Linked DNA regions of Alkalilimnicola ehrlichii MLHE-1. Each later gene encodes a partner of the first gene's protein in a complex. Links are inferred from orthologs where the notes say so. Each region holds a gene or a part of one and is shown in the gene's direction. Other genes may lie near its edges. The genes, in order: accD, accB, accA and accC.

Evidence for each region.
Region 2: the proteins of accD (region 1) and accB are in contact, whole or in part, in a solved structure (PDB 8UXZ), measured with the Escherichia coli proteins. The link is inferred for Alkalilimnicola ehrlichii MLHE-1 from one-to-one orthologs.
Region 3: the proteins of accD (region 1) and accA are in contact, whole or in part, in a solved structure (PDB 8UXZ), measured with the Escherichia coli proteins. The link is inferred for Alkalilimnicola ehrlichii MLHE-1 from one-to-one orthologs.
Region 4: the proteins of accD (region 1) and accC are in contact, whole or in part, in a solved structure (PDB 8UXZ), measured with the Escherichia coli proteins. The link is inferred for Alkalilimnicola ehrlichii MLHE-1 from one-to-one orthologs.

What each region holds. Positions count from the first base shown.
Region 1 is NC_008340.1:1,437,002-1,444,676, forward strand. Bases 4,676-7,675 are described here. They hold accD (acetyl-CoA carboxylase, carboxyltransferase subunit beta), read left to right. Parts: upstream 4,676-5,707; coding sequence 5,708-6,643; downstream 6,644-7,675. Other genes in these bases: trpB (tryptophan synthase subunit beta), read left to right, coding at 4,676-4,890; trpA (tryptophan synthase subunit alpha), read left to right, coding at 4,887-5,711; folC (bifunctional tetrahydrofolate synthase/dihydrofolate synthase), read left to right, coding at 6,679-7,675. Also shown: MLG_RS06285 (FimV/HubP family polar landmark protein), read left to right, coding at 1-1,448; MLG_RS06290 (CbiQ family ECF transporter T component), read left to right, coding at 1,479-2,150; tRNA pseudouridine(38-40) synthase TruA, read left to right, coding at 2,176-2,961; MLG_RS06300 (phosphoribosylanthranilate isomerase), read left to right, coding at 2,982-3,674; more of trpB, read left to right, coding at 3,655-4,675.
Region 2 is NC_008340.1:22,443-30,069, forward strand. What follows is about bases 4,676-7,627. They hold accB (acetyl-CoA carboxylase biotin carboxyl carrier protein), read left to right. Parts: upstream 4,676-5,895; coding sequence 5,896-6,360; downstream 6,361-7,627. Other genes in these bases: dsbD (protein-disulfide reductase DsbD), read left to right, coding at 4,676-4,810; MLG_RS00125 (TlpA family protein disulfide reductase), read left to right, coding at 4,807-5,310; aroQ (type II 3-dehydroquinate dehydratase), read left to right, coding at 5,438-5,896; accC (acetyl-CoA carboxylase biotin carboxylase subunit), read left to right, coding at 6,380-7,627. In the rest of the region: MLG_RS00100 (alpha/beta hydrolase family protein), read right to left, coding at 1-243; groL (chaperonin GroEL), read right to left, coding at 371-2,032; co-chaperone GroES, read right to left, coding at 2,075-2,362; divalent-cation tolerance protein CutA, read left to right, coding at 2,582-2,956; more of dsbD, read left to right, coding at 2,966-4,675. UniProt on the Escherichia coli protein: This protein is a component of the acetyl coenzyme A carboxylase complex; first, biotin carboxylase catalyzes the carboxylation of the carrier protein and then the transcarboxylase transfers the carboxyl group to form malonyl-CoA.
Region 3 is NC_008340.1:2,099,983-2,107,461, reverse strand. The notes cover bases 3,517-6,320. They hold accA (acetyl-CoA carboxylase carboxyl transferase subunit alpha), read left to right. Parts: upstream 3,517-4,342; coding sequence 4,343-5,299; downstream 5,300-6,320. Other genes in these bases: tilS (tRNA lysidine(34) synthetase TilS), read left to right, coding at 5,327-6,320; MLG_RS09375 (PilZ domain-containing protein), read left to right, coding at 3,669-4,250; MLG_RS09380 (energy transducer TonB), read left to right, coding at 3,517-3,588. In the rest of the region: dnaE (DNA polymerase III subunit alpha), read left to right, coding at 1-1,174; MLG_RS09395 (MotA/TolQ/ExbB proton channel family protein), read left to right, coding at 1,275-1,994; MLG_RS09390 (ExbD/TolR family protein), read left to right, coding at 1,984-2,376; MLG_RS09385 (ExbD/TolR family protein), read left to right, coding at 2,381-2,785; more of MLG_RS09380, read left to right, coding at 2,782-3,516; more of tilS, read left to right, coding at 6,321-6,664; MLG_RS09360 (CTP synthase), read left to right, coding at 6,952-7,479. UniProt on the Escherichia coli protein: Component of the acetyl coenzyme A carboxylase (ACC) complex. First, biotin carboxylase catalyzes the carboxylation of biotin on its carrier protein (BCCP) and then the CO(2) group is transferred by the carboxyltransferase to acetyl-CoA to form malonyl-CoA.
Region 4 is NC_008340.1:28,140-35,668, forward strand. What follows is about bases 1-2,854. They hold accC (acetyl-CoA carboxylase biotin carboxylase subunit), read left to right. Parts: upstream 1-682; coding sequence 683-2,026; downstream 2,027-2,854. Other genes in these bases: aroQ (type II 3-dehydroquinate dehydratase), read left to right, coding at 1-199; accB (acetyl-CoA carboxylase biotin carboxyl carrier protein), read left to right, coding at 199-663; MLG_RS00145 (YfaZ family outer membrane protein), read left to right, coding at 2,074-2,649; MLG_RS00150 (sulfite exporter TauE/SafE family protein), read right to left, coding at 2,680-2,854. Outside these bases: more of MLG_RS00150, read right to left, coding at 2,855-3,489; MLG_RS00155 (complex I NDUFA9 subunit family protein), read left to right, coding at 3,609-4,571; MLG_RS00160 (multifunctional CCA addition/repair protein), read left to right, coding at 4,575-5,816; MLG_RS00165 (hypothetical protein), read right to left, coding at 5,829-7,268; MLG_RS00170 (NADP(H)-dependent aldo-keto reductase), read right to left, coding at 7,373-7,529. UniProt on the Escherichia coli protein: This protein is a component of the acetyl coenzyme A carboxylase complex; first, biotin carboxylase catalyzes the carboxylation of the carrier protein and then the transcarboxylase transfers the carboxyl group to form malonyl-CoA.

The sequences.
Region 1 (7,675 bases):
TGTCGGAGATGGCGCAGGAGATCGAGCGACTGGAGCGGCTGCTCACCCTGGACGTGGAGACCGGGGTGCTGCCGATGGTGCCGAGCGAGCAGCCTGAAGGGGCCGTGGCCGAGCCTCCACCGGAGCGCCCGGCGGTGGTGGATGAGCCCGAAGTCGAGCCGGAGATCACTGAGGAAACGCCGGCGGAGGACGATGAGGCGCCGGTGACGGCGCCCCCGCCGGCCCCCTCTTCACCGCAACCGCTCGCCTGGCTCGACGGGCTCAGCCTGCCTGTGGCGCTGGCGGGCGTCGGCATCCTGATCGGGCTCCTGGCCCTGCTGCTCATACGGCGCCGGCGGACGGAGACCGGCGTGGCCGCGGAGGAGGTGCCCATTCAACAGCCGCCGGCGCGAGAAGGCGTGGCGGCCGGGACGGCGGCCGCGGCGAGCGCGGTGGCCGACGGGGACGAACCGGAGCCTGAACCTGCGCCTGAGCCCCGCTCCGAGCCCCAGGATCCCCTGCAGGTGGCCGATGAGTTGGCAGACCGGGGCGATCTGGAGGGTGCCCGCGCCACCCTGCTGACGGCGCTCAACAATGTGCCGGCCCGCAACGAGTACCGGGTGCGCCTATTGGAGATCCTGGCTGAAGCGGATGACCGCGAAGGCTTTGATCGGCAGGCGCAGGTATTGCGTGAACGGGTCGAGGGCGAGGACGATCCCCTCTGGCGCCAGGCGGAGCGCGTTGGCCGGGGCTATGCCCCTGACAATCCGCTGTTTGGTGGCGCTGACCCGGATGGCGCCGATGATGGAGGGGCGGAAGCCACCGGCGGTGCGCTGCCCACGCTCGACGAATCAGCGCCGGGGGGCGCCGATTTGGCGGAACCAGCGGAGGAACCTGCCCGGGAGGGTGAGGCCTTCGATTTCACTCTCGACTTCCCGGAGCCCGATGAGCCGGGCCGGGAGACGGATCAGGTAGCCCGACAGGGGGCGTCACGGGAAACGGCGGCGCCGGAGACCCCTGCGACACCCGCCGGTGAGGAAGGCGCTGCCGGTGGGGAAGGGGGTGATTTCACCCTCGACTTCGAAGTGGACGATAGCTGGCGGGAAGCGGCCGACTCGCGCCCGGCTGCGGATGCTGGCGAATCCCCGGGGGACGAGGCCTTCGACCTGGACCTGGGCGACCTGACCTTGGACGAGAGCGGGGCCGGGGATGCGACCGGGGAGGAACGTGGTGGCGGCGAACCGTCACCAGGGGAGGCACCGGACGCCGATCAGCCGCCGGCACCTCCCGCGGAGGCGCCGATGGAGGACGCCGGTGGGGACGAGGAGATCGCCACCAAGCTGGACCTCGCCCGGGCCTACGTGGATCTGGGTGATCCGGACGGTGCCCGAGAGTTGCTCAACGAGGTCCTGGAGGTCGGCACCCCGGCCCAGCAGGAGGAGGCGCGGAAGCTCCTGGGCGACCTCTGATATGCCACCTGTTGCGGGGAGTGAGGGCTAGTGCACCCAGCGGTGCGCGTGGTGCTGGTATTGGCCCTGGCCCTGGTCCTGGCGCGGGCCTCGGTGGCCCAGGCCCTGGTGGCAGGGCTGCTGGTGCTGGCACTGTTGCCCTGGGGCAACCCCCGGGGCTGGCGGCGGCTGGCCATCGGGCTCTGGCGGTTGAAGTTCCTGTTCCTGTCCATCGCGGTGCTCTATCTGCTGCTGACCCCCGGCACCCCCATCTGGCCGGCGTTACATGCGGGGGCCACGCCCAGTCGCGAGGGGTTGGCTGAGGGGCTGTTGCGGGTGGCGGCCCTGGCGGCCCTGTTGGCTGCCGTGCACTGGCTGATGCGCACGCTCACCCGGGCCGAGCTGGTGGCCGGGCTGTCCTGGACCCTGCAGCCGCTGCGCTGGCTGGGGGCGGATGTGGATCGCCTGGCGATCCGCCTGGTCCTGACCCTGGAGATCGTGCCCCGGTTGCGGGTGATGGTGGCGGCGACCCGCCGCGACTGGCGTGACGGCCACCCCTGGCGCCAGCCGGCGCGGTTCGCGGCGCAGGTGTTCGCCAGAGCCCTGGAGCACGCCGAACGCCGGCCGCCGCCGACCGTGACGGTGCCCCAGGGCGACCCGCCGCCGCTGAACCAGATCCTACCCCTGGCCGCCGCCGCAGGGGCGGTGTTTTGGTGGCTGTGACCGTTAATCTGACCCAAACCTGCTCATGAGTTATCGATTTGCCTTAGGCCTGGAATACGACGGCAGCGGCTTTTGCGGCTGGCAGCGCCAGGACCACGCGCCTTCGGTCCAGGCGGCGCTGGAGGCAGCGCTGTCGCGGGTCGCCGACGAGCCGGTGACTGTCACCTGCGCTGGACGCACGGACACCGGCGTGCACGCCACCGGCCAGGTGGTGCACTTCGAGACCGGTGCCTACCGGCCGGAACACGCCTGGGTGTTGGGGGCCAACGCCAACCTGCCCGACACGGTCTCGGTGCATTGGGTGCAACCGGTGAGCGAGGCCTTCCACGCCCGCTTCGGTGCGCTCCGCCGGAGCTATCGCTATGTCTGGTACTGCAGCCGCTCCCGGCCGGCCCTGTTGCGGGGGCGTGTGGCCTGGTCGAAGTACGCGCTGGATCCGGAACCCATGGCGATGGCGGCGGGGCACCTGTTGGGCCGGCACGATTTCTCCGCCTTCCGGGCCGTGGCCTGTCAGGCCAAACACCCGGTGCGCGAGCTCTATCGCCTCGATGTGTGGGCCCGGGGTGGGTTTGTCTACCTGGATGTGTGCGCCAACGCCTTCCTCCATCACATGGTCCGAAACCTCGCCGGTACCCTGGCCCTGATCGGCCGGGGGGAACGGCCTGCGACTTGGGCCGCGGACCTGCTGGCCGGGGGCGACCGGACCCGGGCCGGGGCCACCGCGCCGGCCGAGGGCCTATACCTCGTTGGCGTGGACTATCCGGAGGCGTTCTCGCTGCCGCCACACGGCTGGTGGCCGCGCTTTGCCTGAGCGGCCCCCCGCGGGTTAGCATGAGCGGCTCTATTGCATCCCTGTCCAGATCCGGAACCACCTTTATTGTGAGCGCCAACAGTTTTCGAACCCGAGTCAAGATCTGCGGAATCACCCGGCCCGAGGACGGACGCAAGGCGGCGCAGTTGGGCGCCGATGCGGTCGGTCTGGTCTTCCACGAGCGCAGTTGCCGGGCGGTCGACCGCGCCACGGCACAGGCGGTGATCGATGCCCTGCCGCCGTTCGTGACCGTGGTGGCCCTGTTTCAGGACCCGCAGGCCGCCTTCGTGCGCCAAGTGTTGCGGGAGTTGCGCATCGACCTGCTGCAATTCCACGGCGACGAGGCCCCGGAGTTCTGTGAGGGGTTTCACCGGCGGTACATCAAGGCCATCCCCATGGGGGAGCCGGGCGACCCCAAGGCCTGGGTGGCGCGCTACCCCTCTGCCGTCGGGTTCCTGCTCGACAGCCACAGTCGCGGCGCCAGCGGCGGCAGTGGTGAGATCTTTGACTGGGCGCGGGTGCCCCATGACGCCGGGGTCCCCCTGATCCTGGCCGGCGGGCTCTCCCCGGAGAACGTGGGCGGCGCGGTCCGGCAGGCGCGGCCCTTTGCGGTGGACGTGAGCACGGGCGTGGAGTCCGCGCCCGGGGTCAAGGACCCGGAGCTCATGGCCGCCTTCATCAGTGAGGTCAGCAATGTCCACCAAGGTGACTGACGTGATTGAACGCATCCCCGGCTTCGACCGCTACCCGGACGAGGCGGGGCATTTTGGGCCCTACGGCGGGCGCTTCGTTTCCGAGACCCTGATGGCTCCGCTGGACGAGCTGGCGCAGGCCTACGATCACTACCGCAATGACCCGGAGTTTCTGGCCGAGATCGACCGGGATTTGCAGGACTTTGTCGGTCGGCCCAGCCCGCTGTACCTGGCGGAGCGCTGGACCCAGCGGATCGGTGGTGCGCGGATCTACTTCAAGCGTGAAGACCTCAACCACACCGGCGCCCACAAGATCAACAACACCGTGGGCCAGGCGCTGCTGGCTAAGCGGATGGGCAAGACCCGGGTCATCGCTGAGACCGGTGCCGGGCAGCACGGCGTGGCCAGCGCCACGGTGGCGGCGCGCCTGGGCATGCAGTGCGTGGTGTATATGGGCGCGGACGACGTCAAGCGTCAGGCGGTCAATGTTTTCCGCATGCGCCTGCTCGGCGCCGAGGTGCGGCCGGTGGACGCCGGCACCCGGACGCTCAAGGACGCCCTCAACGAGGCAATGCGCGACTGGGTGGCCCATGTGGACGACACCTTCTACATCATCGGCACCGTCGCCGGCCCCCACCCCTACCCGATGATGGTGCGCGACTTTCAGACCGTGATCGGGCGGGAGGCGCGGCGCCAGATGCTCGAGCGCGAGGGCCGGCTGCCCGATGCCCTGGTGGCCTGTGTGGGGGGCGGCTCCAACGCCATTGGCCTGTTCCACCCCTTCCTGGCGGACCAGGCCGTGGCCATCTACGGGGTCGAGGCCGGCGGCGAAGGGGTGGAGAGCGGGCGGCATGCCGCGCCCCTGTGCGCCGGCCGCTCCGGGGTGCTGCACGGCAACCGCACCTACCTGATGATGAACGACTCCGGCCAGATCCAGGGGACCCACTCGATCTCTGCCGGGCTCGACTACCCGGGGGTCGGGCCGGAGCATGCCTGGCTGAAGGACTCCGGCCGTGCCCAATACGTCAGCGTGACCGATGACGAGGCCCTGGAGGCGTTCCACGAGGTGACCCGCTGCGAGGGCATCATGCCAGCCCTGGAGACCGCCCATGCCCTGGCCTATGCCCGCAAGCTGGCCGCCGGGATGAGCCCGGAGCAGAGCGTGGTGGTGAGCCTGTCCGGGCGGGGTGACAAGGATATTGCGACGGTGGCCGAGCTGGAGGGCATTGAGCTATGAACCGTCTGGAAAAGCGCATGTCGGCCTGCCGGAAGGCGGGGCGCAAGGCCCTGATCCCCTATATCACCGCCGGCGACCCCGGCCCGGAGCACACCGTGCCCCTCATGCACGCGCTGGTCGGGGCCGGCGCCGACGTCCTCGAGCTCGGCGTTCCGTTCTCCGATCCAATGGCCGACGGGCCGGTGATCCAGGCCGCCTGTGAGCGGGCACTGGCCCACGGGACGACCCTGCGCGATGTCTTCGATATGGTGCGCCGGTTCCGTGAGCAGGATGGCGAGACCCCCGTGGTCCTGATGGGTTACCTCAACCCGGTGGAATACCTGGGGCCGGCGGTCTTTGCTGAGGAGGCGGCGGCCGCGGGGGTGGACGGGGTACTCACGGTGGACCTCCCGCCGGAGGAGGCGGCCCCCTTTACCCAGGCCTTTGCCGCCAATGATTTGTGTCCCATCTTCCTGGTCGCGCCGACAACGGCGGGTGAACGGCTGGAGGCCGTGTGTCAGGCCGCCCGCGGCTTTGTCTACTACGTGGCCATCAAGGGCGTCACTGGCGTGGCGGAACTGGATGTGGACGATATCGCCCGCCGGGTCAGTGCCGTGCGGGCCCGCACCGACCTGCCAGTGGGTGTCGGCTTCGGTATCCGCGATGCCGAGAGCGCGGCGCGGGTCGGGGCGGTGGCCGATGCCGTTATCGTGGGCAGTGCGCTGGTCAATCGCATCGCCGGGCTGACCGAGCAGCCGGAGCGGGTCCCGGCGGTGTTGGCCGAGGCGCTTGGCGAGATGCGCCGGGCGCTGGACGGTCTTGCCGAGGAGGTCGCATCGTGAGCTGGTTCCAGAAACTGATGCCGTCGCGGATCCGCACCGACGCCTCGGAGCGCAGCCGCAGCGTTCCCGAGGGGCTGTGGACCAAGTGCGGGCATTGCAGCGCGGTACTCTACCGTCCGGAGCTGGAGCGTAACCAGGAGGTCTGCCCCAAGTGCGGTGATCACATGCGCATCGGCGCACGTCGCCGGCTGGCCGGATTCCTGGACGCCGAGGGGCAGGTGGAGATCGGCGCCGACGTGCAGCCGGTGGACGCCCTGCGCTTCCGCGACAGCAAGAAATACCGCGACCGCCTGGCCCAGGCCCAGAAGGGCACCGGCGAGCGGGATGCGCTGGTGGCCATGCAGGGCCGGCTGCGCGGCATGCCGGTGGTGGCGGTGGCCTTTGAGTTCTCGTTCATGGGCGGCTCCATGGGCTCGGTGGTCGGCGAGCGTTTTGTGCGCGCTGCGGATACGGCGCGCGAGCAGCGGGTGCCCCTGGTCTGCTTCTCCGCCAGTGGCGGCGCCCGGATGCAGGAGGGCCTCTTCTCGCTGATGCAGATGGCCAAGACCAGCGCGGCGCTGGCCCGGCTCTCCGAGGAGGGGGTCCCCTTCGTCTCCGTGCTCACCGACCCGACCATGGGCGGGGTGTCGGCGAGCTTGGCGATGCTCGGCGACCTGGTGGTGGCGGAACCCGGGGCGCTGATCGGCTTTGCCGGGCCGAGGGTGATCGAGCAGACGGTGCGCGAGACCCTGCCTGAGGGGTTCCAGCGCGCCGAATTCCTGCTGGAGCACGGCGCGATCGATCAGATCATCGATCGCCGGGAAATGGCTGACCGGCTTCACCGCATCCTCGCCATGCTGACCCACCAACCCGCCGCGGAGGCCGCGGACGCGCCCGAGGCGGGCGAGCAGCCATCGGAGGCGACCGACCCGGTGGGCGAGCACTGGGACTGACTGAGATGCCCGACACCCCGGGATCGGCCGCCCCAATGCCCCAGCGCGACCGTTGGCGGCTGGAGGACTGGCTGCGGTGGCAGGAAGGGCTCAGCCCGGTGGAGATCAACCCCGGGCTGGAGCGGGTGCAGGCGGTCGGCGAACGGCTGGGTGCCCTCACGCCCCGTTGCCCGGTCATTACCGTGGCCGGTACCAACGGCAAGGGCTCCTGCATCGCCTACCTGGAGGCAATGCTCGGTGCCGCCGGATACCGGACCGCTGCCTACACCTCGCCGCATCTGTTGCGCTATAACGAACGCATCCGGCTGGCCGGGGTCCCGGTGAGTGATGAGGCCATCACGGCGGCCTTCTCCCGCGTGGAACAGGCCCGGCAGGGCACCCCGTTGACGTATTTCGAGTACGGCACGCTGGCCGCTCTGAGCCTGTTCAGCGAGGCGGAGGCCGAGGTCTGGCTCCTCGAGGTGGGCATGGGCGGGCGCCTGGACGCGGTGAACGCGGTCGATCCCGATTTGTCCATAATCACGAGTATTGGCCTCGATCACACCGAGTGGCTGGGCGCGGATCGCGAGCGGATTGGCGCGGAGAAGGCCGGTATCATGCGTCCGGGACGGCCCGTCTGCCTGGGCCAGGCGGACCTCCCCGACAGTGTGTCCGATCGGGCCCGGACGCTGCGGGCGCCGGTGACCGCGGCCGGTCGCGACTTCCATTGGCGGCGACAAGCCCTGGGCTGGGACTGGCTCAGCGGCGACGAGCGACTGGACGGCCTGCCCTGGCCCGGGCTGACCGGGACGGTGCAACTGGATAACGCGGCGGTGGTCATCGCCGGTCTGAGGCGGCTGCGGGAGCGGCTCCCGGTGGATCGCGCCGCGCTCGAGCGGGGACTGCGCAGCGCCCGCCTGCCCGGACACATGGAGCGGGTCCGGCGCCGGGGCGTGGAGTGGTTGTTCGACGTGGCCCACAATGAGGACAGCGTGCGCGTATTGGCCGAGACGGTCCGGGACGAGGCGGGCAAGGGGCGCGTCATCGGGCTCT
Region 2 (7,627 bases), 1.4 Mb from region 1 along the record:
GACCTCGTCGCCCGGGGTATAGAGGTCGGCCACCCGTGGCACCCCGGTGGGGCCGGTGTACTCGACGGTCTCTCGTTCCGGGGCCGGTCGGGTGCGTTTCCAGCGGCTGTCGGCCTCGCCGGCGCGGATATCGGCCAGGATCAGCCCCGCCTCGTAATGGCGTTGCATGGCACCGCAGCCGGGGAGCGCAATGACTGCCGTCAGGGCAAGCACCAGAAACAGTGTGGGGTGCAGGGCATTCATAGCTCGCAATGATGGCATAAATCGCCCGACCAGGCTCCCGGGCGGGCCCGGGTTCCGGACACAAAAAACCCGCCGGCGGCAGGACCGTCGGCGGGTTCGGTTTGGGTCGGCCGGTGGGCCGGACGGCTTACATCATGCCGCCCATGCCCCCCATGCCGCCCATACCACCCATGTCGCCCATGCCGCCGCCGGCACCGGCGTCGTCGTCCTTGGGCAGGTCGGCGACCATCACCTCGGTGGTGATCATCAGCGCGGCCACGGAGGCGGCGTTCTGCAGCGCGGTGCGGGTCACCTTGGTGGGATCGAGAATGCCCATCTCGACCAAGTCACCGTACTCACCGCTCTGGGCGTTGTAGCCGTAGTTGCCCTCGCCGTTGCGCACTTCGTTGACCACCACGGCGCCATCACCACCGGCGTTGTAGACGATCTGGCGCAGGGGCTCTTCCATGGCGCGGCGGACGATGTTGATGCCCACCTCCTGGTCGTGGTTGGCATACTCCAAGCCGTCGAGGGAGGCCTGGGCGCGCAGCAGCGCGGTGCCACCACCGGGGACGATGCCCTCTTCCACCGCGGCGCGGGTGGCGTGCAGGGCGTCCTCCACGCGGGCCTTCTTCTCCTTCATCTCGATCTCGGAGGTGGCGCCCACCTTGATGACGGCCACGCCGCCAGCCAGCTTGGCCACGCGCTCCTGCAGCTTCTCCTTGTCGTACTCGGAGGTGCTCTCCTCGATCTGGGCACGGATCTGCTCGACGCGGGCCATGATGTCGTCGTGACGGCCGGCGCCGCCGACGATGGTGGTCTCTTCCTTGGAGACGTCCACCTTCTTGGCCTGGCCCAGGTCGTCCAGGGTGGCCTTCTCCAGGGACAGACCCACTTCCTCGGAGATCACGGTGCCGCCGGTGAGCACGGCGATGTCCTGCAGCATGGCCTTGCGGCGGTCACCGAAGCCGGGGGCCTTGACCGCAGCCACCTTGACGATGCCACGGATGCTGTTGACCACCAGGGTGGCCAGGGCCTCGCCCTCGATGTCCTCGGAGATGATCAGCAGCGGCTTGTTGGCCTTGGCGACATTCTCCAGCAGCGGCAGCAGGTCGCGGATGTTGGAGATCTTCTTGTCGTGCAGCAGGATGAAGGCGTCTTCCAGCTCGGCCTTCATGGACTGCTGGTTGTTGATGAAGTAGGGGCTGAGGTAGCCGCGGTCGAACTGCATGCCCTCAACCACGTCCAGCTCGTTCTCCAGGCCGGAGCCCTCTTCCACGGTGATGACGCCTTCCTTGCCCACCTTCTGCATGGCGTCGGCGATGATGCGACCCACGGACTCGTCGGAGTTGGCGGAGATGGAGCCCACCTGGGCGATGGACGTGTCGGTCTCGCAGGGCTTGGAGAGTTCGTCGGCCAGGTACTTGGTGGCCGCGGAGACGCCCTTGTCGATGCCGCGCTTGAGGTCCATGGGGTTCATGCCGGCGGCCACGGCCTTCATGCCTTCGCGCAGGATGGCCTGGGCCAGCACGGTGGCCGTGGTGGTGCCGTCACCGGCGATGTCGGAGGTCTGGCTGGAGACCTCTTTGAGCATCTGCGCGCCCATGTTCTCGAACTTGTCCTCCAGCTCGATCTCCTTGGCCACGGAGACGCCGTCCTTGGTGACGGTGGGGGCGCCGAAGGACTTGTCCAGCACGGCGTTGCGGCCGCGCGGGCCCAGGGTGGCCTTGACCGCGTTGGCCAGGGTGTTCACGCCCTTCATCATGCGCTGGCGGGCGTCGTCGGAGAAACGGATCTCTTTAGCTGCCATTGTGTGTTGTCCTCTCTAAAACGGAATTCGGCGGAAAGCGGTTTACTCGACGATGGCCATGACGTCGTCTTCGCGCATGACGAGCAGCTCCTCGCCATCGACCTTGACCTCGGTGCCGGCGAACTTGCCGAACAGCACCTTGTCGCCCACCTTCAGGTCCAGCGGGCGGGTCTCGCCGTTGTCCAGCAGCTTGCCGTTACCCACGGCCACCACCTCGCCCTTGATGGGCTTCTCGGCGGCGGAATCGGGGATGACGATGCCACCGGGGGAGGTGCGCTCCTCTTCCATGCGCTTGATGACCACGCGATCGTGCAGGGGACGAATGTTCATGGGGCTGTTACTCCCTTATGCGTTTGCTGTCGTTCGTGTTTGGCGGTTTTGGAGAGAGGGCAGGGTTAGCACTCTCAAGTTGTGAGTGCTAATGATAGTGACCGCCCCCCTCGAGTCAAGAGCCGCTGTCGCGGCGCTGTCCTCTGAATGGGGTCGGCGGTGGTAGAATTCAAGGCCAGTCTCGCAATTCGGACACCATAGAGCCCCGGAGGTGGCGATATGCCCGCCGAGCAGTACCTGGTTTACTGCACCTGCCCCGATGACGCCGTGGCGCGGGAACTGGCCGGCGCGCTGGTGGAGAGGCGCTTGGCCGCCTGCGTCAATATCGTGCCCGGACTGACTTCCGTGTTCTTTTGGGAGGGTGAGGCCCAGGCCGAGCCCGAGGTGCTACTGCTGATCAAGACCTCGGCGGCCGCCTACCCGGCGCTGGAGCAGGCCATCCTGGAGCAGCACCCCTATGAACTTCCCGAGATTGTGGGGGTCCCTTTGGAAAAGGGCCTGCCCGGTTTCCTGCATTGGATCGCCATGGAAACCGCGGGCGGGGCCGGTGACAACGACGACCCCAAGGACCTGCCAGACCCCGATGTCCGCTAAGGAACGCCCATGACCGCACTGGCCCGACCCCTGCCAGCGGCCACGCCGTTGCGCTGGCCGCTCTACTGGCTGCTGGTATTGCTGCTCGCCCTGCCTCTGTGGGGTGCGGATGCGCGCGCCAACCCGCTGGATCAACTGGGCGGGGGCCAGCAGCAAATCCTCCCCGCTGAGGAGGCCTTTCCCCTTTTTCTGGAGCGGATCGGCGAGCACCGCCTGCTGCTGACGGTGGATGTGGCCGAGGGCTACTACCTCTACCGTGAGAAGTTGGCGTTCGAGGTGCGTAACGGCGGCGTCGCGCTCACCGACGTGGCCATACCCGAAGGCCGGGAGAAAGACGACCCCTTCTTCGGGCAAACCACCATCCTCCGCGGCGTGGCGCAGGTGCAACTGCAGTTCGACGGCCCGGTGCCCGACGATCTGCGTTTGGAGGTGGCCTACCGCGGTTGCGCCGATATCGGTGTCTGTTATCCACCGCTGACCGCCGATCTGGGGCTCGATGGGCAGGGCGCTATTGCCAGTGGTGTCGGCGGCGGTGGCGGCGGGACGGCCGGCGGCGCCGAGGGCCGGCTCTCCAGCCTGCTTCAGGACGGCAGCGCCTGGATGATCCTCGGTGGCTTCTTCGTCGCCGGGCTGCTGCTGGCCTTCACCGCCTGTCTCTACCCCATGATCCCCATCCTCTCCGGGCTGATTGCCGGTGACAGCCAGCGCGGCAGCGGGCGGGCGCTGCTGCTCTCTTTCGTTTATGTCCAGAGTGTGGCCATTACCTATGCCCTTGCCGGGGCCGCGGCGGGCTTGACCGGCCGGGTGGTTCAGGCCGAGCTGCAGAATCTCTGGGTGTTGGGCGGGTTCTCATTGGTCCTGGTGTTGATGGCTATGGCCATGTTCGGCCTGTTCACCGTGCAGATGCCGGGTGTGCTCCAGAACCGACTGGACGCCCTGTCCCGCCGCCAGAAGGGCGGGCGGCTGCTGGGGGTGGCGGTCATGGGCATGCTCTCGGCGCTGATTGTCGGGGCCTGCTCCGGCCCGGCACTCATCGCCGCGCTCAGTTTCATCGGTACCACCGGCGAGGTCGGTCTCGGGGCGCTGGCGCTCTACGTGATGGCGCTGGGCATGGGGCTGCCGCTGCTGCTCATTGGGACCGCCGCCGGCAAGTGGCTGCCGCGCTCCGGGGCCTGGATGGACGGCGTCCGCCAACTGTTCGGTTTCGTGCTGCTGGGCGTCGCCATCTGGATGATTGAGCGGTTGCTGAGCGATGCCTTTGCCCTCGCCCTCTGGGGCCTGCTGCTGATCGCCTTTGCCGTCTGGGTCGGCTGGCGTCTGCGCGGTGGCCGGCTGCTGTGGCGCTGGAGCGGCCGTGCAGTGGGGCTGGCGGCGCTGCTTTGGGGCGCCGCCGCCCTGGTGGGGGCCGGGACCGGCGCCCATCAGCTCAGCCAGCCCCTGGCGGGGCTGAGCGGGGAGTCCCGGACGGAACTTGCCTGGGTCGATGCGCACAGCCTGGACGAGTTGGATGCCCTGCGCGAGCAGGCGCAGGCCGAGGGCCGGCCGGTGATGCTCGATGTCACTGCCGATTGGTGTATCTACTGCCAACAGCTCAAGGACCGGACCTTCCCTGACCCCGGCGTGCAGGCGGCGCTGAGCGATGCAAAGCTGGTGCGGGTGGATGTCACCGCCATGGACGATGCCGAGCGCGCGCTACTGGAGGCGCTGGGTGTTTTCCTGCCACCGGCCATCATCTTCTACCGCGCCGACGGCAGCGAGGCTCGCGGCCAGCGGGTCTCGGGTTTTCTCGGGGCCGAGGAGTTTCGGCAGCGGGTGGATGCCGCCCTGAACGGTGAGCCGGGGCCGCGGGGATGACGCGCGCCCTGCTGTTTACGGTGGTCATCCTTCTCGGCGCGGTGGCCGGGGTCTTCGGCTATCAGGTCTGGGACCAGGACCGTCCTGAGCCGCGCCCGGATCTCACCCTGCCCGATCTCCAAGAGCAGCCGCGCAGCCTCTCGGAGTGGGATGGGCGGCTGATCGTATTGAATTTCTGGGCCACCTGGTGCCCGCCCTGCGTCGAGGAGATGCCGCTGTTCCAGCGCCTCCAGGACGAGTATGGTGACCGGGGTTTACAGTTCATCGGGGTGGCGGTGGACCGGCCGGACGCCGTGGCCGAATTCGTCGCCGAGCACGACATCCGCTACCCCATCCTGTATGGCCGCCAGGCCGCCATGAGCGCCGGACAGGACTTTGGCAACCAGGCCGGGACCCTGCCCTGGACGGTGATCATCGACCGCGAAGGCCACATTCGCCACGTCTTCGACCGGGAGGTGAGCCGTGAGCAGATCGAGCCGGTGCTGCTGGACCTGCTCTAATCTGGGGTATTGATCCGCCGGCAACCTGCGGCCATTTTCTGCGAACTCGCGACGATCTGGACAACAACACGCGGATCCCGCAAAATCAGCGGCGATGTTGTCAGCCACCGCTTGGCGCCGGGGACTCATGCCAGAACTGCTGCTCCTGAACGGACCCAACCTCAACCTGCTGGGCACACGCGAGCCGGGCATCTATGGCAGTGATACCCTGGCCGACATCGAACGGCGTCTGGGCGAGCAATGCGCCGGGGCCGGCGTGCGCTTCTCCGCCTTTCAGACCAACGCCGAGCACGCGCTCATCGACCGTATTCATCAGGCCGGCCGGGCCGGGGTGGACTTCATCCTGATCAATCCCGGCGCCTGGACCCACACCAGCATTGCACTGCGTGACGCCCTGCTGGGCGTGGGCATCCCCTTTATCGAAATCCACATCTCCAACGTGCACGCCCGAGAGCCCTTCCGGCGCCAGTCCTACCTGGCCGACGTGGCCGTAGGGGTGATCTCCGGCCTCGGGGTGCACGGCTACGAACTGGCGCTGCAGGCCGCCCTGAAGCGGCTGGACGGCAGCCCAAGAGGACAGCACTGATGGATATCCGAAAAGTCAAACGACTCATCGAGCTGCTGGAGGACTCCGGCGTCAACGAGATCGAGATCCACGAGGGCGAGGAGTCGGTACGCATCACCCGCGGCGCCCCGCCGCAGGCGCCGCAGACCTATACGGTGCCCGCGCCGCCCCCGGCCCCGTCGCCGGCGGACGGCCCGGCGGCACCGGCGGGCTCCGCCCCGGCGGAGACCGAGGCGGAAGCGAAAGTCGACGGGCACGAGGTCCGCTCCCCCATGGTGGGCACCTTCTACCGCGCCCCCTCCCCGGGGGCCAAGGCCTTCGTGGAAGAGGGCGACAAGGTCAAGGCCGGCGACACCCTTTGCATCATCGAGGCCATGAAGATGCTCAACCAGATCGAGGCCGACCGCGACGGCGAGGTGGCCAAGGTGCTGGTGGAGAACGGCCAGCCGGTGGAGTTCGATCAGCCGTTGTTCATCATCAGGTAGTCGCCGCCCGGAGCCCTTCATGCTGGAAAAGATCGTCATTGCCAATCGCGGCGAAATCGCCCTGCGGGTCCTGCGTGCCTGCCGTCAGCTCGGCATCCGCACGGTGGCCGTGCACTCGTCGGCCGATCGTGACCTCAAGCACGTGCGTCTGGCCGACGAGTCGGTCTGCATCGGGCCGCCCGCCTCCGCCGAGAGCTACCTGAACATCCCGGCCATCATCAGCGCCGCCGAGGTCACGGACGCCATGGCCATCCACCCGGGCTATGGTTTTCTCTCCGAGAACGCCGACTTTGCCGAGCGGGTGGAGCAGTCCGGTTTCGTGTTCATCGGCCCAAAGGCGGAGACCATCCGTATCATGGGGGACAAGGTGGCCGCCATCCGCGCCATGCTGGCGGCGGACATCCCCTGTGTCCCCGGCTCCGGCGGTCCGCTCACCGATGACGCCGATGCCAACCTGCGCATCGCCCGCGAGATCGGCTATCCGGTGCTGATCAAGGCCGCGGCCGGCGGCGGCGGCCGCGGCATGCGCGTGGTGCGCTCGGAGGCCGGGCTGCTGAATGCCATTTCCCTCACCCAGACCGAGGCCCAGTCCGCGTTCGGCGACAGCACCGTCTATATGGAGAAGTACCTGGACAACCCGCGCCACGTGGAGGTCCAGGTGCTGGCGGACGGTCAGGGCAACGCCATCTACCTGGGCGAGCGCGATTGCTCCATGCAGCGGCGCCATCAGAAGGTGGTCGAAGAGGCGCCCGCACCCGGGATCACCGAGGAGGAGCGCCGCTTCATCGGCGAGCGCTGCGCCGATGCCTGCCGCCAGATCAACTACCGGGGGGCAGGCACCTTCGAGTTCCTCTACCAGGACGGCGAGTTTTTCTTCATCGAGATGAACACCCGTCTGCAGGTGGAGCACCCGGTCACCGAGATGATCACCGGCGTGGACCTGGTCAAGGAGCAGATCCTGGTGGCCAGTGGCCAGCCGCTGCGTTACCGCCAGGAGGACATCGAGATCCGCGGGCACGCGGTGGAGTGCCGGATCAACGCCGAGGATCCGCGCAGCTTCCTGCCCTCCCCGGGGACTATCGACCAGTACCATGCCCCGGGCGGGCCCGGGGTGCGGGTGGATTCGCACATCTACAGCGGGTACAAGGTGCCGCCCTACTACGACTCCATGATCGGCAAGCTGATCACCCATGGCGAGGACCGCGAGAGCGCCATCGCGCGCATGCGCACGGCCCTGTCCGAGGTGGTGATCAGCGGCATCAAGACC
Region 3 (7,479 bases), 660 kb from region 1 along the record:
CTCGGACATGGATAACACCGACAAGGTGGTGATCTTCATCGAAGAGTGCCGGGAGATGGGGCTCACCGTGCGCCCGCCGGACGTGAACCGCTCCGGGTACCGGTTCCGCGCCGAGGACGAACAGACCATCATCTACGGCCTCGGTGCGGTGAAAGGGGTGGGGCAGTCGGCCCTGGACGCCATCATTGAGGAGCGCGACGCCCACGGCCCGTTCAAGGACCTGCAGGACCTGTGCAACCGGGTGGACCTGCGCAAGGTGAACCGCCGGGTGCTGGAGGCCCTCTGCCGCTCCGGCAGCCTCGACAGCCTGATCCCCAACCGCGCCACCGGGATGGCCTGGCTACCGGAGGCCCTGGCGGCGGCCGAACAGAAGACCCGTAACGCCGCCGCCGGTCAGGAGGACCTGTTTGGCCTGCCCGGCGACGGCGCGGCCGTGGCGGAAGCGGAGGAGCCGCATTTTTCCACCCCGGAGCAGGCGGAGTGGGATGAGCACGACCGGCTGGCCGCCGAGAAGGAGACCCTGGGGCTGTTCCTGACCGGCCATCCCATCGACCCCTACGAGGCCGAACTGTCCCATCTGGCCGAACGGCGCATCGCCCAGGTGCTGGCAGCGGCCGGAGAGCCGGGCGAGAAGCCGGAGAACGGCCGGGGCCGGCGGCGCAACGGCCCCAGCGTCCGGGTGGTGGGGTTGGTGGTGTCCCTGCGTACCCGCAACACCGCCAGCGGCGGGCGCATGGCCAGCCTGGTGCTGGATGACCGCACCGCGCGCATGGAGGCCATGCTCTTTCCTGAGGCCTACGAGCGGCTGCGCGGGCTGATCGCGGTGGACCGGGTGCTGGTGGTCCAGGGCAGTCTCGATTACGACGACTTCGCCGGCGGCTGGCGGATCACCGTGGAGCAGTTGCAGGACATCAACGACGCCCGCGCCGAGCGGCTGCGCCAGGTGGTCATTGAGCTCTCGGCGGCCATTGCGGACAACGGCTTCGCCGACGCCCTGGAGGAAACCCTGAAGCCCTATCGCCAGGGGCGGTGTGACGTGCATCTGGACTACCGTGGCGAGCGGGCCAGCGGGCGCCTGCGCCTGGGTGACGACTGGCGGGTGCACCCCAGTGACGACCTGTTGCGCCGTCTCGAGCGACTGGCGGGCCCGGCGCGGGTGCGCCTGGAGTATTGATCCGGAGCAAGGATTGGGTGATTCGGGAAGATTTCCTGTTGAAAATGATTCGCATCCGCAATATTTTGGCGGACAATCGTGAAACGATCGGATAGCCGCTATGACTGAAACCGCCAATGGAACCCTCGCCGCGCTGGCCGCCTTCCTGGACGCCGGCGGCCCAGTGCTCAAGATCATCGCCGCGCTCTCGGTGCTGACCCTGGCCATTGTGCTGCTCAAGGTCTGGCAGTTCCGTGCCGTGCGCCTCACCCGCATGGGCTTTGTCGAGGAGGCCCTGCAGCACTGGCGCGAAGGCAGGGACCAGGCCGCCCTGGACACCGTGAGCAATACCCGCAACCCGGCCGGCCCGGTGCTGGCCGTGGCCATGCGCGGATGTCTGGACCGTCAGGTGCCCACCGAACTGGTGCGCGAGGAGGTGACCCGTATTGCCAGCGCCAGTATGGAGCGGCTGCGCAGCATGATCCGCGGCCTGGAGGTCATCGGGGCCCTGGCGCCGATGCTGGGGCTGTTGGGCACGGTGATCGGTATGATTCAGGCATTCCAGCAGCTCGAAGGGGCCGGCAGCAACGTGGATCCCGCGCTGCTCTCCGGGGGGATCTGGGTCGCGTTGCTGACCACCGCGGCCGGGCTCGCCCTGGCCATCCCCGCCATCGCGCTGGCGAGCCTGCTGGAGCGTTACATCGACCAGTTCCGCCATCGTCTGGAGGACGCCGTGACCCGCGTCTTCACCCTGCGGGTCTGGCACGAACAGCCGCCCGAGGGGGTAATGGACACCGCCCCGGCAGCGCCCCCCGCACGCGCCGTGGCCCATGCAACTTGAGCAGCGGCGCAAGCGGCGGCGACTGGTCAGCCTGACCCCGCTGATCGATGTCGTCTTCATCCTGCTGATCTTCTTCATGCTCGCCACCACCTTCGCGCAGTGGCGGGCGGTGCCGGTGAGCGCAGCGGGTGAGGGCGGCGACGCGGTGGCCGAACTCACGGCCCTGCGGGTCAGTGTCGATGCCGACGGCCGCTTCCGTATGGAGGGCCAGGCGGTGGATCTGTCCGTCCTGAAGCAACGGGTCCGTGACGGCCTCACGGCGGATCCGGACCGGCCCGTCCGCCTTCAGACCCACGATGATGCGCCCCTGCGCGCCGTGGTGGCGGCCATGGACGGCATCCGCGCGGCCGGTGGCCACAACCTGAGCCTGGCCCGGGAGTGACCCCATGCAGTTGCCGCAGAAAGAGAGCCGCCTGCCGGAAGAGAACGTCATCCCCCTGATCAACATCGTCTTTCTGCTGTTGATCTTCTTCATGATGGCCGGCATGTTCACCCGCCCCATGCCATTCGAGGTGGCGCTGCCGTTCAGCACCAGCCCGGAGGAGACCGCACCGGACGAATTGGTCGTGCTCTTGGGTGGGGAGGGGCAATTGGCCCTGAACAGCCGGGAGCTGGACTTGGCCGCGCTGCCCGCTGCGTTGCAGGACTGGCCGGAGGACCTGGCCGAGAAGGCCGTCCAGATCAAGGCGGACGGGGACGTGGCTGCGGGACGGTTGATGGCGGTGCTGGATGCGCTCCGGGACGCCGGTGCGGACCGGGTCGTCCTGCTGGCGCGGAGGGAGTCGCCGTGACCGGAGGACCGGACTGGCGGCATTGGCTGGTGGCCCTCACGCTGGCGGCGGTGATCCACGTCGGGGTGGCCTGGATGCTGCCGCGGGATCAGGAAGCGCCGGAGGAGCCGGAATTCGTCCAGGTGGCGGAGATCCGCCTGGCCGGCGGCGGGGTCCCGACGCCGCCGGTGCCCGAGCCTGAGCCTGAGCCCGAGCCCGAGCCCGAGCCCGAGCCCGAGCCTGAGCCCGAGCCTGAGCCTGAACCCGAGCCTGAACCCGAGCCTGAACCCGAGCCTGAACCCGAGCCTGAACCCGAGCCTGAACCCGAGCCTGAACCCGAGCCTGAGCCTGAACCCGAGCCTGAACCCGAGCCTGAACCCGAGCCTGAGCCTGAACCCCAGCCAGAGCCTGAGCCGGAGCAGGAACGTGAGGCGGTGGTCGAGGTCGACGAGGTCGTGGACGAGGAGCTCCCGCCGGATGAGGCCGGCACCCCGGGTGATCATGAGGAAGAGGTGATCGAGGTGGGCCAGGTGGGCGATGTGGACGACGCCTTCGCCGCCGAGGTCCGGGCCCGTCTGCAGACGGTCCAGCGCTACCCCCGCCAGGCGCAGCGCCGCCGGCTGGAGGGCACGGTCATGCTTTACTTTATGATGGACCGGGAGGGCGAGGTGCTGGAATGGCGTATCGTCGAGACTTCCGGGCAGCGCCTGCTGGATGACGAGGTGGAGGCCATGCGCGAGCGGGTGGACCTTCCCAGCGTGCCGGACGACATCCCCCATCAACGACTCGAGTGGCGGGTGCCGGTGGAGTTCCGGCTGCGCTAGCGCCATCGGGTGCGTTGCGTCCACGGTCCCTTGCCAAGTAAACCCGCTTGTATCAGGGTTACCCCCAGAGGGGGGAGCGCATGAACGATGCCAGCCACGACAATCAGGAGCGCCGCCAATTCTTTCGTATCGACGACACCCTGGCATTGAGCTGGGTGGCGGTGGCCCCGAACCGGATCGGGGCGGTGATGGAACAGCTGCGCCGGGAGGAGGACCTGGGCGTGGCGGCCGAGGAGACCTTCGCCGCGCTCAGTCGGCGCGCCGAGAAGCTGAGGCGGGTCCAGGAGCCGGAGATCCGGGCACTGTTCGAGCTGGTCGAGCAGCGTCTGGAAATGCTCGCGGACCGGATGCTGCACTGGGATCGGCGCAACACCCGCGCCGATCTTCAGCAGGTCAATCTCAGCGCCGGGGGCGTCGCCTTTCGCACCGTGCAGCCGGTGTTGGTGGGCGAATGCATGGTGATCCGGCTGGGCCTGCTGGAGATGCGGCGCACGGTGTTTGCGGGCGGGCGGGTGGTCCGCAGCCAGGAGGACGCGCCCGGCCAGTGGTGGGTGGCCGTCGCCTTTCAGCACATCCGCGAGGAGGATCAGCAGAAGGTGCTGCAATACACGCTGCATAAGCAGTCGCTGCAGATCAAAGCGCAACAGAAGCAGGGCGAGTGAGCCGGTAACGGCCCGGTGGCTGGATCAGCGCTTGCGCAGGTTCCGGCCCGGGGTTACGGTTATGCCCCCAAACGCCGGATTGCCTGGACCCGATGAACCTGAACTTCCTGGATTTTGAGCAACCGATCGCCGAGCTGGAGGCGAAGATCGAAGAGCTGCGTCACGTCGGCCACGACGCCGAGGTGAATATCAGCGAGGAGATCCAGCGGCTGCAGGAGAAGAGCCACGTCCTCACCGAGAAGATCTTTGCCAACCTGACCGCCTGGCAGATCGCCCAGCTGGCGCGGCACCCCAACCGCCCCTACGCACTGGATTACATCGACGGCCTGTTCGAAGAGTTCGAGGAGCTGCACGGGGATCGTACCTACGCCGATGATCCGGCCATCGTCGGCGGGGTCGCCCGTTTCGATGGCCGCCCGGTGATGGTGATCGGTCACCAGAAGGGCCGCGACACGCGCGAGAAGGTGCGGCGTAATTTCGGCATGCCCCGGCCCGAGGGCTACCGCAAGGCGTTGCGCCTGATGCGCATGGCCGAACGCTTCCAGCTCCCCATCTTCACCTTCATCGACACCCCCGGCGCCTACCCCGGTGTCGGCGCCGAGGAGCGTGGACAGAGTGAGGCCATCGCCCGCAACCTGGCGGCGATGGCCCGACTGCGCACGCCCATCATCTGCACGGTGACCGGCGAGGGGGGGTCCGGTGGCGCGCTGGCCATCGGCGTCGGGGACCGGCTGCTGATGCTGGGCTACAGCGTCTACTCGGTGATTTCACCGGAGGGCTGCGCCTCCATCCTCTGGAAGAGCGCCGAGCGGGCCTCCGACGCTGCGGAGGCGATGGGTATCACCGCGCACCGGCTGCACGAACTCGGCCTCAACGACCGGGTGGTGGAAGAGCCCCTGGGCGGCGCCCACCGTAACCCCGAGGCCATGATGGAGAGCCTGCGCGCGGAGCTGCGCGAGCAGTTGCAGGCGCTGGAGGGGCAGTCCACCGAGACCCTGCTGGCTGATCGCTACCAGCGAATGATGGCCTTCGGTCAGTTCCGCGAGTAACCCCCCGGGGCACGGCCCCGACCCGCCATGGCCCCGACCCCCGAACTGAGCCCCGAGACCCTGGCCCGGCACCTTGCGGTGCTTGGCCCTGCGTCGGGCTATTGCGTGGCCTATTCGGGGGGGCTGGACTCCACGGTCCTGCTGCATCTGATGGCCGCGCTCAGCGCGGCCCGCGAGCTGCCGTTGCGCGCGGTGCACATCCACCACGGGTTGCAGCCGCAGGCCGATGCCTGGGCCGAGCACTGCCGGCAGCAGGCCGCTGCCCTGGGGGTGGACTGCCTGGTCCTGCCGGTTGAGGTCCGGCGCGACAGCGGGGAGGGGCTGGAGGCCGCTGCCCGCCAGGCGCGCTACGCTGCCCTGGCGTCGCACCTGCAATCGGGCGAGGCCCTGCTCACCGCCCATCACGCCGACGACCAGGCGGAGACCGTCCTGCTGCACCTGCTGCGCGGCAGCGGCCCCCGCGGCCTGGCCGGAATGCGCGCGCAGCGGCCGCTGGGGCGCGGTCGGCTTTTGCGCCCGCTGCTCCCCTGGCCGCGCGAGCGGCTGCGCGCCTACGGCGACACCCACGCCCTGTGCTGGGTCGAGGACCCCAGCAACGCGCACGTCGCCCACGACCGTAACTGGCTGCGCCACACCCTCTGGCCGGTGCTGACGCAGCGCTGGCCCGACGCCAGTCGCCGCGTCGGCCGCGCCGCCGGCGAGCAGGCCGAGGCGGAGGCCCTGCTGCGTGAGCTGGCCGGGGAGGACCTGGCCCGCCACCCACCGGGGCCGGGGCTGGCGGTCTCTGTCCTTGCCCGACTCAGTCCGGCGCGGGCTCGCAACTTGGTCCGTCACTGGCTGCTGATGTCCGGCCTGCGGCCGCCCCCCCGCGCTCGCCTGGAGCAGGGGCTGGCCGACCTGATCCGGGCCGGCCGGGACCGGCAGCCGGTGCTTACCTGGCCGGAGGGGGAGCTGCGCCGTTACCGCGACCGGATTCACCGGCTCCCGGCCGGTGGGCCGCCACCCTGGCCCGGGCCAGATCGCGAGTGGGACCTGCGGGTGCCGCTGGTGGTCCCCGGTGTGGGGGTGTTGCGCCTGGTGCGCGCGGATGAGGGTATTGCGCCGTCATTGATCGGGGCCGAGGGCCTGAGCGTGGGGCGTCGTCGTCGCGGGGAGCGGTGCCAGTTGGCCCACGACCCGGGGCACCGTCCGTTGTCGAAGCGCTTTCAGGAGGCCGGGATCCCTCCCTGGGAGCGCGACCGCGTTCCGATTCTGCGCCGCGGCGAGGAGGTGGTCGCCATCGCCAACCTGGGTACCGCCAAGCGCTTCACGGCGAGGCCCGGCTACCGCCTGATCTGCGAGGAGCATGGCCCTGACGGCGGCTGAGGGTCTGGCCGGCGGGCGGGGGTGTCCGTCACGGGGACGCTGTGAATACATCCCTGTACGCTCGACGGCGGCCATCCCTGGCCGCCGACGCCCCGTGACGGACACCCCCGCCCGCCGGCCAGACCCTCAGCCGCCCCACCCACCGCCCCGGCGGTACCCCGGTGCCGGCGGTCGCTCTGAAGGGGCGCGCGCCGGTGTCCGTTGTGAATTGGCCCCCCTTCTGCTAATGTTTGCGCCCATCCAAGGCCAGCCCCGGCCGCCCACACTCATACCTCCGCGAAGCCCGTATGACCCGATACATTTTCATCACCGGCGGTGTCGTATCGTCCCTGGGAAAGGGCATCACCGCCGCTTCCCTGGGTACCATCCTGCAGGCCCGTGGCCTGAGTGTCTCCATGACCAAACTGGATCCCTACATCAATGTGGATCCGGGCACTATGAGCCCTTTCCAGCACGGCGAGGTCTACGTCACCGACGACGGCGCGGAGACCGACCTGGACCTGGGGCACTACGAGCGTTTCGTGCGCACCACCATGACCCGCAACAACAACTACACCACCGGCCGGATCTACGAATCCGTCATCCGCAAGGAGCGCCGGGGTGAGTATCTGGGCGGTACGGTGCAGGTCATCCCCCACATCACCGACGAGATCAAGCGCAGCATCCAGCAGGGTGCCGACGACGCGGACATCGCCCTGATCGAGATCGGCGGTACGGTGGGCGATATCGAATCGCTCCCCTTCCTGGAGGCCATCCGCCAGATGGGCGCCGAGCTCGGCCGTGGCCGTTGCCTGTTTATGCACCTCACCCTGGTG
Region 4 (7,529 bases), 1.4 Mb from region 1 along the record:
TGACGCCCTGCTGGGCGTGGGCATCCCCTTTATCGAAATCCACATCTCCAACGTGCACGCCCGAGAGCCCTTCCGGCGCCAGTCCTACCTGGCCGACGTGGCCGTAGGGGTGATCTCCGGCCTCGGGGTGCACGGCTACGAACTGGCGCTGCAGGCCGCCCTGAAGCGGCTGGACGGCAGCCCAAGAGGACAGCACTGATGGATATCCGAAAAGTCAAACGACTCATCGAGCTGCTGGAGGACTCCGGCGTCAACGAGATCGAGATCCACGAGGGCGAGGAGTCGGTACGCATCACCCGCGGCGCCCCGCCGCAGGCGCCGCAGACCTATACGGTGCCCGCGCCGCCCCCGGCCCCGTCGCCGGCGGACGGCCCGGCGGCACCGGCGGGCTCCGCCCCGGCGGAGACCGAGGCGGAAGCGAAAGTCGACGGGCACGAGGTCCGCTCCCCCATGGTGGGCACCTTCTACCGCGCCCCCTCCCCGGGGGCCAAGGCCTTCGTGGAAGAGGGCGACAAGGTCAAGGCCGGCGACACCCTTTGCATCATCGAGGCCATGAAGATGCTCAACCAGATCGAGGCCGACCGCGACGGCGAGGTGGCCAAGGTGCTGGTGGAGAACGGCCAGCCGGTGGAGTTCGATCAGCCGTTGTTCATCATCAGGTAGTCGCCGCCCGGAGCCCTTCATGCTGGAAAAGATCGTCATTGCCAATCGCGGCGAAATCGCCCTGCGGGTCCTGCGTGCCTGCCGTCAGCTCGGCATCCGCACGGTGGCCGTGCACTCGTCGGCCGATCGTGACCTCAAGCACGTGCGTCTGGCCGACGAGTCGGTCTGCATCGGGCCGCCCGCCTCCGCCGAGAGCTACCTGAACATCCCGGCCATCATCAGCGCCGCCGAGGTCACGGACGCCATGGCCATCCACCCGGGCTATGGTTTTCTCTCCGAGAACGCCGACTTTGCCGAGCGGGTGGAGCAGTCCGGTTTCGTGTTCATCGGCCCAAAGGCGGAGACCATCCGTATCATGGGGGACAAGGTGGCCGCCATCCGCGCCATGCTGGCGGCGGACATCCCCTGTGTCCCCGGCTCCGGCGGTCCGCTCACCGATGACGCCGATGCCAACCTGCGCATCGCCCGCGAGATCGGCTATCCGGTGCTGATCAAGGCCGCGGCCGGCGGCGGCGGCCGCGGCATGCGCGTGGTGCGCTCGGAGGCCGGGCTGCTGAATGCCATTTCCCTCACCCAGACCGAGGCCCAGTCCGCGTTCGGCGACAGCACCGTCTATATGGAGAAGTACCTGGACAACCCGCGCCACGTGGAGGTCCAGGTGCTGGCGGACGGTCAGGGCAACGCCATCTACCTGGGCGAGCGCGATTGCTCCATGCAGCGGCGCCATCAGAAGGTGGTCGAAGAGGCGCCCGCACCCGGGATCACCGAGGAGGAGCGCCGCTTCATCGGCGAGCGCTGCGCCGATGCCTGCCGCCAGATCAACTACCGGGGGGCAGGCACCTTCGAGTTCCTCTACCAGGACGGCGAGTTTTTCTTCATCGAGATGAACACCCGTCTGCAGGTGGAGCACCCGGTCACCGAGATGATCACCGGCGTGGACCTGGTCAAGGAGCAGATCCTGGTGGCCAGTGGCCAGCCGCTGCGTTACCGCCAGGAGGACATCGAGATCCGCGGGCACGCGGTGGAGTGCCGGATCAACGCCGAGGATCCGCGCAGCTTCCTGCCCTCCCCGGGGACTATCGACCAGTACCATGCCCCGGGCGGGCCCGGGGTGCGGGTGGATTCGCACATCTACAGCGGGTACAAGGTGCCGCCCTACTACGACTCCATGATCGGCAAGCTGATCACCCATGGCGAGGACCGCGAGAGCGCCATCGCGCGCATGCGCACGGCCCTGTCCGAGGTGGTGATCAGCGGCATCAAGACCAACATCCCCCTGCACCAGGACATCATGGATGACGCCGGCTTCCAGGCCGGGGGCATGAATATCCATTACCTGGAAAAGAAGCTGGGCCTGAGTTGACGCGAGGCTCAGGCCGGTCATCTGGGCCGTCATTGAGAGGAGTAACCATGGTTCGTAAGCTTTTAGTCGCCTGTCTGGCCCTCACCGCCGCCAGCGGTGTCTCGGCCCGGGAGCTGGACATCGGCCTCAGTGATGAGGTGGCGGAGATCAACTTCTCCATGCCGGCCGGTCAGCCCTTCCAGGCCAGCCAGGCCCGTTGGGGACTGGGCTTTCTGTACAACGACAACGATGACTACGTGGCCACCGGCTCGCTGTCGGTCCGCGGTCACGCCCGTGAGGGGTACCGCCCGGTGCAGCTGGGCGCCGGGGTCAAGGCCTACGGCGGCCGGCTGGACCGGCCCAGCAAATCCGTCGGCGCACTGGGTGTGGGCGCCTCGGCCCGGTTCGGTATCCCCACGGACATTCCCCTGGCGCTGATCCTCAGCGGCACGGTTGCACCGAAGATCACCACCTTCGGCGACGCCGATCGGGTCACCGATCTCACCGGGCGGCTGGAGGCACAGATCACCGAGGCGGCCAGCCTGTATGCCGGCTATCGCTACCTGCGTTTCAACATGGAGCGCGGGTTGCGGGATGAGCGCGTGGCCGACGGCTTCCAGGTGGGGGTTAGCCTGCGCTTCTGAGCACGAGCGGCTTTTCTGGCGGCGCCCGCCTCAGCCGCTGAGGAGCAGTGGACGCAGGAGGTTCAGGCCCAGCACGATCAGGAGCAGCGCGAAGGCGCGCTGCAGGATGTGTTGGGGTAACCGGTGCGCGAGCCGGGCGCCGAGCGGTGCGGTGAACAGGCTCATAGCGATGATCCCCAGGAAGGCGGGCCAATAGACATAGCCGATGGCCCTCTGCGGCAGGTCGGGATGACCGAACCCGGTTGCCATGAAGGCCGCCGCCCCCACCAGCGCGATGGGCAGCCCACAGGCGGCCGAGGTGCCCACCGCCTGGCGCATGGGTATCCCCAGGCGGGCCAGCAGCGGCACGGTCATCGCCCCGCCGGCGATCCCCAGCAGCGACGAGACCGCACCGATGGCCGAGCCGGCAGGCGCCAGGATGAGGGCGCTGGGCGTGGCCGGGCGAGGGCCGGGGCGCGGCCCTCGCCCGAAGGCGAGCTGAAGACCGAGCGCCAGCAGGAAGACCCCGAACGCCGCCTTGAGCAGTGCCCCGCTCATCTGGCCGGCGATCAGCGCCCCCAGCACGGAACCCAGGCACATCCCCGCCGCCAGGCGGAGGAACACCGGCACGAGCACTCCGCCGCGCCGCCAGTGGGAGCGGACCGAACTGATGGCCGTGAAGACGATGGTGGCCAGGGAGGTGCCCACCGCCATGTGCATGATCACCGATGCCGGCACCTCGCGCAGGGCGAACAGGGCTAGCAGCACCGGGACGATAATGACCCCACCGCCGATGCCGAACAGCCCCGACAGCAGACCGGCGACGGCGCCCGCGGCCAGGTAGACCAGGATATCAAGCAACGTGTCTCTCCCGTTGGGGCGGTGCTTTTTCCCCCAGTCGCGGTGGCTTACAATGCCTGGATAAGCCACACCGTCTGCGAAAGCGTTTAACGATAACAGAAAGAGGCAGGGACCGACTCATGGCCAAGCACACCATCTGTATCCTCGGCGGCTCCGGGTTCATCGGCACCACCATCGCCGGGCGGCTCGGCCGCGACGGTCACCGGGTGATCGTGCCCACCCGCCACCGCGAGCGCAGCCGCCACTTGCTGCCGGTGCCCAATGTCGAGGTGGTGGAGCTGAACGTCAACGACGAGGACGCGCTGGTCGAGGCCTTCCAGGACTGCACCGCGGTCATCAACCTGGTGGGTATCCTCAACGAGCTCTCCGGTCCCAAGGGTGAGGGCTTCCGCCGCGCCCACGTGGAGCTGCCGCGCCGGGTCATCTCCGCCTGTCAGCGGGCCGGCGTCGGCCGTTACCTGCACATGAGCGCACTGGGGGCCGACCCCGAGGGTCCGAGCCTCTACCAGCAGACCAAGGGCGAGGGGGAGCGGCTGGCCATAGCGGCCCACGGCGACGGGTTGTCTGTGACTGCCTTCCGGCCCTCGGTGGTGTTCGGCAGCGGAGACAGCTTCTTCAACCGCTTCGCCGGCCTGCTCCGGCTCTCCCCCGGGTTCATGTTCCTGCCCACCCCGCATGCGGAGTTTCAGCCGGTGTGGGTCAACGACGTGGCCAGCGCCTTCATCCGTTGCCTGGAGGATCAGGCCACCGGCGGCCAGGTCTACGACTTGGTGGGCCCGAAGCGCTACACCCTGGAGGCGTTGGTGCGATACACCGCGCGCATCGCCGGCATCCGGCGCCACATCGTGCCGCTGTCCGACGGCATGTCGCGGCTGAACGCCCGCCTGCTCGGCCTGGTCCCGGGCAAGCCCTACAGCCTGGACAACTACCTCTCGGCCACCGTGCCCAATGTCTCCGACGACAACGGCCTGCCCAAGCTGGGCATCCACCCCACGGCGGTGGAGGCGGTGGTCCCGACCTTTCTTGGCCCGCACGAGAAAAACAACCGCTACCAGTCCCTGCGCCGCGAGGCCCGTCGCTGACCCGTGAAGGTCTACCTGGTCGGTGGCGCCGTGCGGGACCAACTCCTGGGCCGTGAGGTCCGGGAGCGCGACTGGGTGGTGGTGGGCGCCCGGCCTGAGGACCTGAAACAGCGCGGCTACCGCCCGGTGGGTCAGGACTTCCCCGTCTTTCTCCACCCCGAGACCCACGAGGAGTACGCCCTGGCGCGCACCGAGCGCAAGACCGGGCGTGGCTACCACGGCTTCGCGTTCCACGCCAGCCCGGAGGTGACCCTGGAGCAGGACCTGGCCCGGCGGGACCTGACCATCAACGCCATGGCCCGTGCCGACGACGGCACCCTGATCGATCCCTACGATGGTCGCCGCGACCTGGAGCAGCGCCTGCTGCGCCACGTCTCCCCGGCCTTCGCCGAGGACCCGGTGCGGATCCTCAGGCTGGCCCGCTTCGCCGCCCGCTTCCAGCCGCTGGGTTTTCGCGTCGCCCCCGAGACGCTGGCGCTCTGTCGCAAGATGGTTGCCGATGGCGAGGTGGATGCCCTGGTCCCCGAGCGGGTCTGGCAGGAACTCTCCCGCGCCCTGCTCGAGGACACACCGGTCCCGTTCTTCCGGGTGCTGCGCGAATGCGGTGCGCTGGCCCGGGTGCTGCCGGAACTCGACCGGCTGTTCGGGATCCCCGAGCCGGAGGCCTACCACCCGGAGGGGGATACCGGCGAGCACACCCTGTTGGCGCTGGCGCAGTCGGCCCGCCTGGGCGGTGACCTGCCGGTGCGCTGGGCGGTGTTGCTGCACGATTTGGGCAAGGCGACCACGCCCTCGCAGGTCTGGCCCCGCCATCCGGCCCACGAACACCGCGGCGTGCCCCTGGTGGAGGCGCTTTGCGAGCGCCTGCGTGCCCCCCGCGAGTGCCGCGACCTGGCCCGCCTGGTCTGCCGGTATCACCTGCAGGCCCACCGGGCCTTCGAGCTGCGCGCCAGCACCCTGCTGAAGTTGCTCGAAGGGCTCGATCTGTTCCGCCGGCAGGCCCGCCTGGAGCCCTTCCTACTCGCCTGTGAGGCCGATGCCCGCGGCCGACTGGGGTTGGAGGATCAGCCCTATCCCCAGGCCAGGTTTCTGCGCGAGGCTTACCGGGTCGCCGCGGCGGTCACCGCCCGGCCCTTCGTCCAGGCCGGGTTCAAGGGCCGCCAGATTGCCGAGGCGGTGACCCGGGAGCGGATCCGGGCGCTGGCGGCGCTGCAGCGTGACTACCCGCGCCCGGAGGCGCACTGAGCCCCGCGGGCGCTACGCCCGCTCCCGCCCCAGGCCGGTGATGGTTGCCATCGCAGCCCCGGCGACCATCCATGCCGGGGAGCCCGTCTCCCTCGCCCCGTGATTGGCGCACAGGCGAGCCAACCATAGCGCCAGGGTGGCCCAGCCGCTGTCGATCACTTGCCGGCCCAGGGCCCGCTCCGCGGTGCTGTCACCCAGCAGGCCGCGATTGGCGCAGGCGTTGGTCAGTGCCATTCCGGCCATCAGCAAAGGCGGGGCCTCCGCACCCTCCTCCAGCCAGTGGCGTAAGGCCGGGTGGGTGGGCTTATCGGCGCCAATGGATGCGGCCACGGCACTGCCCTCGGTTCTGTCCAGGACTGCCAGCAGGGCCCGCGCCCGGGCCCCGGGGTCGCGCGACAGTGCGCCGGGTCGTACCACCGTGAACCGTTGGGGGGCGGCCAGCAGCAGGCGGCGAAGGTTTTTCCGGTAGAGGGTCAGCAGCGCCCGCGAGCGGCTGTGCTCCCGGGCCTGCCAGGGGGCGTCCCGCACGGGCGCACAGCCCTGGAGGCATTGCGCACGGCTTTGGACAGCGCCCTGGAGCAAGAAAGGGTGGCGTCGCCAGGCCCGGTGGCACTGCACATGGTGATCGTCGCGCTGGAGCTCGAGCGCCGTCCCGATCGTGCGGGAGCCCTGGGTCAGGAGGACCAGTAAGGAGAAGGCGAGGCTGTGCCGCCCGTCCGCCTCCCGGCAGAGCGCCGGCAGCAGATAGCCGGCCAGGGCCTCCCAGCTGGTCGGCTCCGGTCCACCTGCCACCCGGCGCAGGGCGCGGATGGCGGCCCGGGTTCTCTCGGGCAGGGCCCGGTAGAGGGGATGGGCCTGCAACGCCTTCAGGTCCAGCACGGTCTGGGGAGCGGGCCGGTCCCCACCGGGGTGGGCGGATGGGAGGCCGCTGCCTCCGCCGCCAGCGGGCCGCTGGAGGCGCCCGGCCAGTGCGTCCAGCAGCCGTGCCAGCGCCGGCTGGAAGTTAAAGGGGGCCAGGCCCAGCAGGCCGCTGCGATCCCGCAGCCGGCGATAGAGCCAGCGGCGGCCCATCGGGTCGCGGGCCAGGGTGGCCGCAATCAGCGCGCAGTAGTCGAGCAGCGCCCGGCACTGGCGCACATCGGTGACATCCAGCCCCAGCAGACCCGGCTCGGCGGGCAGACCGTCCAGGGCCTTTATCAGTGCCGCAACGCTGCTCTCCCCCGCGCCGTCGGGCCGCGTCCGGGCCTGCCCGCCGGTGGTGCTCCAGCGGGCAGGCGCCCCGCCGCCCGGCGGTGGGGGGTGAAGCCGGTGCAGGTGCTCGTTGACGGCGGCCAGCGGTCCGGTCGTGGCATCGTGCAAGGGCTCAGAGAGAAGCGAGGGTGCGGGGGTGCCCCGCGGCGCGGCCGCAGCGGCCGGGCGGACCGGGGAGGGGTTGAGCGTCGGATCATCCATGATCACGCCTCCGGGTGGATGCTGGGTAGGGTTAGCACGTCGCGTCGTCCTTGACAGCACTAATCCTAGGGTGTGCCCCGGACGCGGTCAACCGCGCTGCCCTATCAGGGGCAGGGGTTGGGGTTGCCGGCGTGGACGGCGTCGATGGCCTCCAGCAGCTCATCGTCCAGGGTCAGGTCCATGCTGTCGATGTTGGTCTCCAGCTGGTTCAGATCGGTGGCACCGATGACGGTGCTGGTCACGAAGGGGCGTGAGGTGGCC